2 regions of the Rheinheimera mangrovi genome follow, and region 2 is predicted to be linked to the other one. Evidence: predicted binding sites of a transcription regulator. Region 2 holds the regulator's gene; the other holds the start of a gene.

Region 1 (3,881 bases), 240 kb from region 2:
AAAGTCAATCCAAACGGTGGTGCTATAGCGCTGGGGCATCCTGTAGGTGCAACAGGTGCAATTTTAGTGGTGAAAACTCTGGCCGAGTTGCAAAGAACAGCAGGGCGTTTTGGCTTAATCACTATGTGTATCGGCGGTGGACAGGGTATCGCTCTGATGATTGAACGTACCGCTGGATAGTGGCTTTTGCAGCAGAATAAATGGGCTTGCTGTGGTGTTTCTGTTCTGTTAGTTTGACGCGGCATCCGCAGCGAGATGCTTGATTTGTATGTAAAAAGCTAAGGAGTGGCTATGCGTTTTATGTTGTGTTGTGGCATAACAGCTTTGTTATGCTGTCCGTTATTAGTATCTGCCGCCCCCCTTATTTCTCATCTACAGCCGTCTGAGAGTCGCCAGCCAACACCTGTAAAGCTTCAACAGCGTTATGATTGCTTTTCTGGCCCGAAGGGGGACGCAAAGCAATTTAGTCAGCAGCTTGAAAAACACAATTATGCGAATTGGCAGGGCTACATTGGCTTGAGTAGTAAAAACAATTATGTCGACATAGTGTCTGCTGTGCACTGTGAGGTTTGGCATTACCTGGTCGATGGTATTCAAGTCGAAGCTGTACTGATGTATCCGAAACAGGCTGATAAACTGCCTGTGGTCCTTTACCACAGAGGGGGGAATCGTGCTTTATCTGCCATGAATTTTAGTGGTGTTGCACGTTTACTTCATTTCGCCCGGCACGGTTATCTGGTGATTGCCAGCAATTATCGGGGCACCGACAGCTGGCCTTTGTACAAAACAGATGGTTCAGTGGAGGTGGCCGCTCAGCCTATAGGCCAGGATGAATATGGCGGGCAGGATGTGGATGATGTGGTTGCATTGCTGCAACTCCTTAAAGACTATCCTCAGGCGGATAGCCGTCGGATTGGGCTTTATGGCGTAAGCAGGGGCGGCATGATGGCGTTTCAGGTTGCTTCGCGTTTGCCGCAGGTTAAAGCTCTGGTGGTTAAATCCGGCGTGTATGATTTAGCGGGCCAACTGCTAAAGCGTCCTCGTATGGATCAAACCTATCGTGAGCTGATCCCCGGTTATTCAACTGGGGCAAAGCAGTTACTTGATCAACGCTCTCCTCGTTATGTGATCAACAAGATAAAAACAGATCTACCCATTTTACTTTTGCATGGTGATCAGGATGATCGGGTGGATGTGCAGCAGGTTTTACAAATGGCTGATGTGCTGAAGCTACAAAACAGGCCGCATAAGTTAGAGGTGTTTGAAGGGGGCGATCATTTCCTGCGCTCCTTTAACCATCAGCTTGATCAGCAAACTTTTGACTGGCTGAAACTGTATCTGTAAAAAGAAAGCCGGTTCGGTTTTATTGCGCTGACATCAGCACACCGAACCGGCGTTCCAGGGAACAGATAGCAAAGAAACTTCGCTGATGATGAGAGGTCCTGTTTCAGTTTGCTGCGTTTTGAAGTTCAGCGGTTTGCGACAGATGCTGTGGTTCTGACATTTTTTTATTTTGTTTCCAGTAGGCTTCCTGAGTCAAAGGAGACAGGATCTGACCTGCGTACCAGACCGGGATATGGGTCTGGAAATAATACTTTTCAGTTTTTTTACCTTGGCTGAAAAACCAGACCGTCTGACGGGATGCCGCACCGTTAACAACAATGCTACGTCCTAAAAAGTACTGCTCAGGTTGCTGGTCTGGATACTGTGCTGCAAATTCCTTTAACACTTCGGGTGTCAGCACAATACTGACATTGCGCCTGTCACGGTAATCGTATTCGGTATTCAGATACACCATAGAGCCCACTTTGGCCGCATTATTTATCTGCAACGAAAATAATCCAGGTACAGTCTGCGGTGCTGCTTGTTCTGACAGCACTATGGCATCCCAGGCTGTTAAACCCTGTTTAGCAGGAGCATGGACTTCTTGCAGCGCACAACCAGTTAAAGTAACCAATAGCAGTGAATACCATAAAACAGCTTTCATTCAGTCCATCCTTGTGGTGATTGCGCTTTTCTTTTTTGAAAGGCAAGCGGGGTTTATCTGCGGCGACCAGTAGTGTGAATCATCTGCATGTTATATCAATAATATAACAAAAAAATTACACAAACCAATAGCTTCTGTTGATCCTTATCAGCATTTTAATCTTTAAATCTAACTACACTACACACTACTTTTATCCACAGCACAGGATTTCTATGCGTTGTCATTCAGCCGAACAAGCTCTTTCGTTGATCCAAAATGATGAAACTATCTGGTGCCATTCAATGGCTGCAACCCCTTATGCCATGCTCGCCAGCCTAGCGAGGGTGGCACTTGATAAGCAGAATTTAACCTTACTCAGTTTACATACCGAACACAGCGACGTTTTAGCCGCCGCAGAACTGCAGGGACATTTACGTCAGCGGGTATTTTTTGTTGGCCGTCCCAGCCGACCTGCGGTCAATGCCGGACTAGCTGACTATGTTCCGGCTTTTTTATCGGAGATCCCTAAGTTATTCCGCAGCGGCGAACAGAAGCTTGATACCGCCATTATTCAGGTGTCTCCACCCGATAAACATGGCTTATGCAGCCTTGGTATTTCAGTGGAAGCCACCAGAGCTGCGTTGCAATCGGCGAAAAAAATCATAGCGCAGATCAATCCGGCTATGCCACGCACTCACGGCGACTCCTTTGTGCATCTGACTGACTTTGCGGCTTATGTTGAGCTGGAAAGTCAAATTCCTTTGCATCTGCCTGCAGCCCAGGATCCGATCACAGCGCAAATTGGCCGCAATGTCGCAACTTTAGTGCGGGATGGTGATTGTCTGCAGATGGGCATAGGTGCCATTCCTGATGCGACTTTAGCTTGCCTTGGCGACAGGCAACACTTAGGCATTCATACCGAGATGTTTTCCGATGGTGTGTTGCCGCTGCTGGAAAAAGGCGTGTTCACCAATCGCAATAAGAAAAAACATCCGGGCAAAATAGTCACCACTTTTGCGATGGGCAGCCAGGCTTTATATAACTTTGTTGATGACAACCCTGAAGTGGTGTTTTTGGATGTAGCCTACACCAACGATACCGCCGTGATCCGGCAAAACCCGCAGGTGATGGCGATCAATAGCGCTTTGCAGGTGGATTTGTCCGGTCAGGTCTGCGCGGATTCACTTGGCACCCGCATTTATTCTGGGGTAGGTGGCCAGATGGATTTTGTCCGTGGTGCCGCTTTGTCTGAAGGCGGACGTTCAGTGATTGCATTACCTGCCACAGCCGCTGGCGGCACAGTATCCCGCATTAGCTCTTTATTGGCACCGGGTGCTGGCGTGGTCACCACCCGTGCTCATGTGCATTATGTGGTGACTGAATATGGTGTGGCTAATTTGCGTGCACGTAGTTTAACCGAACGAGCCAGAGCTTTAATTGAGATAGCTGCACCACAATTCCGGGAGCAGTTGGCTAAAGCTGCTTATGACGATTGGGGCTTACTGGTTTAACCTTGTGATCCTTATGCATTAAAAAGCCCTGATTTGAGTTCAGGGCTTTTGTTTTCAGGAGTGACCAGCGAGCATTCAGCAAGGGCTGTAGGTTATTCTGAGCATGGAGCTAAAAAATGATAAGTGGTGACTGTACAAGACACACCTTCTTTTGTTGTTGAACATACAGTCGCTTTTGTTGTTTTCGGGCACATGCCTTCAATGCCGCCTGTACCGCCATTGCCACTGCCCGGGCTTGAACCACCACCAGAAGAACCATTCTCCACAACGGTAATATGACTTCCTTTAGAGATAAACTCCATAATGCAAGGAGATGGCATGTCATTTGGGTCCATATAGTTATAAACACCACCATCGCCTGTTAGTGTACTTAATTCATGGCCACCAATGATAGAACCTGCCCG
Region 2 (3,881 bases):
AGAGCACCCTATCGCCAAAGCTTTCGCGCCTTACCTGACGACTACTGCAAAGATAGAACGGGTACAAGTGCATGTGGGTTCTGGTTTATCAGCACTTTGGATACAGGAAGATGGCTCCACTGCAGAAATAAAAGTGGGCAGTGCCGCTTTTTGCAACGTTCAGGACCAGATCACTGACTCGGTCTGTTGCACTGTCAATCATCAACTGGTGCTCTCTGTTGAACTGTCAGACGCATTGCGCCCAGAAGTGCCTGCACTTGTTCAAGCGTTAAAACAACGTGGTTTAGCCTTGTCCATGCTGACGGGTGACTCTTCTGCTCAAGTGGAAGAAGTGCAACAGCAATTGCAGCTTGATCAGGTCTTTAAAGGCTGTAGCCCTGAGCAAAAAGTTGAACAAATCAGCTTAGCTGTTGCCCGGGGTGATAAAGTGCTGATGTTAGGCGACGGCATTAACGACAGTCCTTGTTTTCATGCCGCCCATGTATCTGTGGCTCTGGATTCAGGCACGGATTTATCGAAAAATCAGGCCGATGTGGTATTACTGCATAATGATTTGAATTTAGTACAGGAACTGATTGAAGGCGCTGTATTGGCGCAACGCATCGTAAAACAAAACCTGTGGTGGGCTGTGGGGTATAATCTGGTGATTATTCCTTTGGCTGTTGCTGGTTTTGTCTCACCTTATGTGGCGGTGATTGGTATGTCATTCAGCTCTATTTTAGTGGTGTCAAATTCACTGAGGTTACTTAAAGCATGAGTATTATTTATGTGCTGATCCCTATTGCGATACTTTTTGTCTGTATTGGTCTGGGCATTTTTTTCTGGGCGGTACGCAGCCGCCAGTTTGATGATTTAAACAAAGAAGGCATGAGTATTTTGTTTGAAGAAGAAAAGCAAGCCGTAAAACCAGAAGTTGATCCGGATAAACAGCCTCCGCAATGAGTCCAGAACTTACGCTTAACCTGCTGGCAGCCCTGAGCATAGGTTTTTTAGGCAGTAGCCACTGCCTGGTGATGTGTGGCGGCATTGCCAGCGCATTGCAACTCGCTATGCCTCAGCTTAATTTGCTACAACAACTCAAGCTGCAGTTCATGCTCAGCCTCGGTCGTATCACGACATACAGCTTATTAGGGGCTCTGACAGGAGCATTTGGTGCAACGGTACTGGTCAAACTCGGCATCAGTTTCTTTTGGTTAAAATTACTGGCCGGTATGCTGTTATTGCTGATGGCTTTTTACGTCGCTCGCTTATGGTTTGCCCTGACGCTGTTTGAAAAGCTGGGGGCAGTTTTATGGCGCAAGATCCAGCCACTCGCTAAGGCCTTGTTACCTCTGGATCGCAGTTCAAAAGCCTTAGCTTATGGTCTGTGTTGGGGCTTTTTACCTTGTGGTCTGGTCTACAGCAGTTTAGGCTGGAGTCTGGCCAGTGGCAGCGCCTGGCAAGGTGCAATGCTGATGCTGGCTTTTGGCTTAGGAACCTTACCTGCTATGCTGGCCGTTGGCAGTTTTGCCCGCCAGTTAAGTCAGTTTAAAAATAACAAATGGGTCAGAACCAGCGCAGCTTTTCTATTAGCTTTATACGCGCTTTACACTATAGCTATTGCATTAGCGCCGCGACTTTTCTAAGCTGGGAAAGTTGCCATAAAGGAATACTTATGTCCGGTTCAAATTTGAGTTGCCAACACTGCGGATTTAGTCAGCTGTGCCTGCCCTTCAGCCTTAATAATGCTGAACTGGACACACTGGATGATATTATTGAACGCAAAAAACCACTGCACAAAGGTGACTTCCTGATTGAAGCAGGAACTACGCTGCATTCTCTATACGCTGTGCGCAGCGGTTCTTTTAAAACCTTTACCCTGACTGAGTCAGGTGAAGAACAAATTACCGGCTTTCATTTACCTGGTGACGTGATAGGTTTTGATGCCATTGGCGAGCAGCAACATCCAAGCTTTGCTCAGGCACTGGAAACTGCGATGGTCTGTGAAATCCCCTACAGTCAGATGGATCATCTGATGGGTGAACTGCCAAAGTTACGTCAACAAATGATGCGACTGATGAGTCAGGATATCAGTGGCGACCAACAAATGTTGTTGTTACTGAACCGCAAAAATGCCGAAGAAAAGCTGGCAGCCTTCTTAACTAACCTTTCCCAGCGTTTTGCCAATCGTGGATTTTCAAAAAAAGAATTCCGTTTAAGCATGACCCGAGGTGAGATAGGCAACTATTTAGGCCTGACGGTTGAAACTATTAGTCGTTTATTAGGTCGATTCCATAAGGACGATTTAATACAGGTGGACGGAAAACTGATTTCAATCAGCAATCCTGACGCTTTAAGCAAACTGGCTGGTGGTTCCGCTATCGCTCGCTGACAGATTGGTAAACCCAAAGTAACCATATAACTGGTACCAAGGGTTTTATTGATCCAGCACAAGGACTTATCAGCCTACCTTCGCTACCTTGGCTACACTTACAGGGTGAGCCCTAGCTTAGCAGGAGCATGATATGACCTTATATCCTAAAGTACTGGTAGTACTAGACCCTTCAGTGGCTGAACAAAAAGCTCTGAATCGGGCGGTTCAACTGGCCAAACTGCAAGACTGTCAACTGACGGCTTTCTTATCTATTTACGATTTTTCCTATGAAATGACCACTATGTTATCCGGCGAAGAGCGCGAATCGATGCGCCAGGCCGTGATCAATGACCGTGAACTCTGGATCAGTGAACTGGTTGCAGAACACAGAGAACAGGGTCTGAAGGTGGATATTCAGGTGGTCTGGCACAACAGGCCTTTTGAAGCCATAGTCCAGGCTGTACTGGAGAAAGATTACAGTTTGGTGATCAAAGGCACACATGATCATGATGTGCTGAAATCCATGATATTCACCCCAACCGACTGGCATATTTTGCGTAAATGCCCATGCCCTGTATTACTGGTGAAAGATCATGACTGGCCTGAGCATGGCAATATAGTGGCGGCAGTCAATGCCGGTAGCGAGCAGACGCACCACAGCTCGCTAAACCAACGCATTATTCAGCAGTCCAAACAACTTGCAACGCTGCTGAATGGCAAAGTGCAACTGGTTAACGCCTTCCCTGGTACACCTGTGAATATTGCCATTGAAATTCCTGAATTTAATCCGCAGGAATACAACCAGACCATGAAAACTCATCATCTGGACGCGGTGCAAAAGCTGGCATTGGAATTTGAACTGCCATCGGCTCAGACTCATGTACTCGAAGGGATGCCTGAAGATGTGATCCCTAAACTGGCGCAACAACTGGATGCCGAGATGGTGGTGATAGGTACCATAGGCCGCACTGGTTTATCAGCAGCCATTATTGGCAATACTGCTGAGCATGTGATAGACAGGCTCGATTGTGACGTCTTAGCAGTCAAACCTGCAGGTTTTGTCTGTCCACTGACAAAACATTAAGTTCCACACGCTACAAAGCTGGCGCGTAGTTGGTTATACTACGCGCCATTTTTCCGTAGGGTCGTTGTTTTATGTCACATGCAGCAGAAGCCAAAGCACAATATAACCTGAATAAATTACACAAACGCCTGCGTCGTGGCGTTGGTCAAGCCATTGCCGACTTTAATATGATTGAAGAAGGTGACAAGGTGATGGTGTGTTTGTCCGGTGGTAAGGACAGCTACACCTTGCTGGATATTCTGCTGAATTTACAACAATCTGCCCCTATTCAGTTTTCCATAGTGGCGGTGAATCTTGATCAGAAACAACCTGGGTTTCCAGCGGATGTTCTGCCTGGTTATTTAACCCGTATCGGCGTGGATTTTCAGATAGTCACCGAAGACACCTACTCTATTGTCAAAGACAAAATTCCTGAAGGCAAAACCACCTGCTCTTTATGCTCAC

What was found. The regulator FNR, encoded in region 2, switches genes on or off when oxygen is low (the NO sensors DNR and NnrR bind a similar motif). The targets are predictions, from matches to a motif close to TTGATNTANATCAA.
Region 1: the regulator FNR is predicted to act here: its motif matches at 2,125-2,138, upstream of EK374_RS08815 (acetyl-CoA hydrolase/transferase family protein).

Annotation. Positions count from the first base shown of each region.
Region 1 covers NZ_CP034683.1:1,945,998-1,949,878, forward strand. Annotated here, with positions in the region: gene bktB (beta-ketothiolase BktB) at 1-180, shown strand, start outside; gene EK374_RS08805 (alpha/beta hydrolase family protein) at 517-1,344, shown strand; gene EK374_RS08810 (hypothetical protein) at 1,448-1,987, opposite strand; gene EK374_RS08815 (acetyl-CoA hydrolase/transferase family protein) at 2,200-3,477, shown strand; gene EK374_RS08820 (hypothetical protein) at 3,570-3,881, opposite strand, start outside.
Region 2 covers NZ_CP034683.1:2,188,486-2,192,366, reverse strand. Annotated here, with positions in the region: gene EK374_RS09875 (heavy metal translocating P-type ATPase) at 1-757, shown strand, start outside; gene ccoS (cbb3-type cytochrome oxidase assembly protein CcoS) at 754-942, shown strand; gene EK374_RS09865 (sulfite exporter TauE/SafE family protein) at 939-1,625, shown strand; gene fnr (fumarate/nitrate reduction transcriptional regulator Fnr) at 1,655-2,371, shown strand; gene uspE (universal stress protein UspE) at 2,505-3,437, shown strand; gene ttcA (tRNA 2-thiocytidine(32) synthetase TtcA) at 3,509-3,881, shown strand, end outside.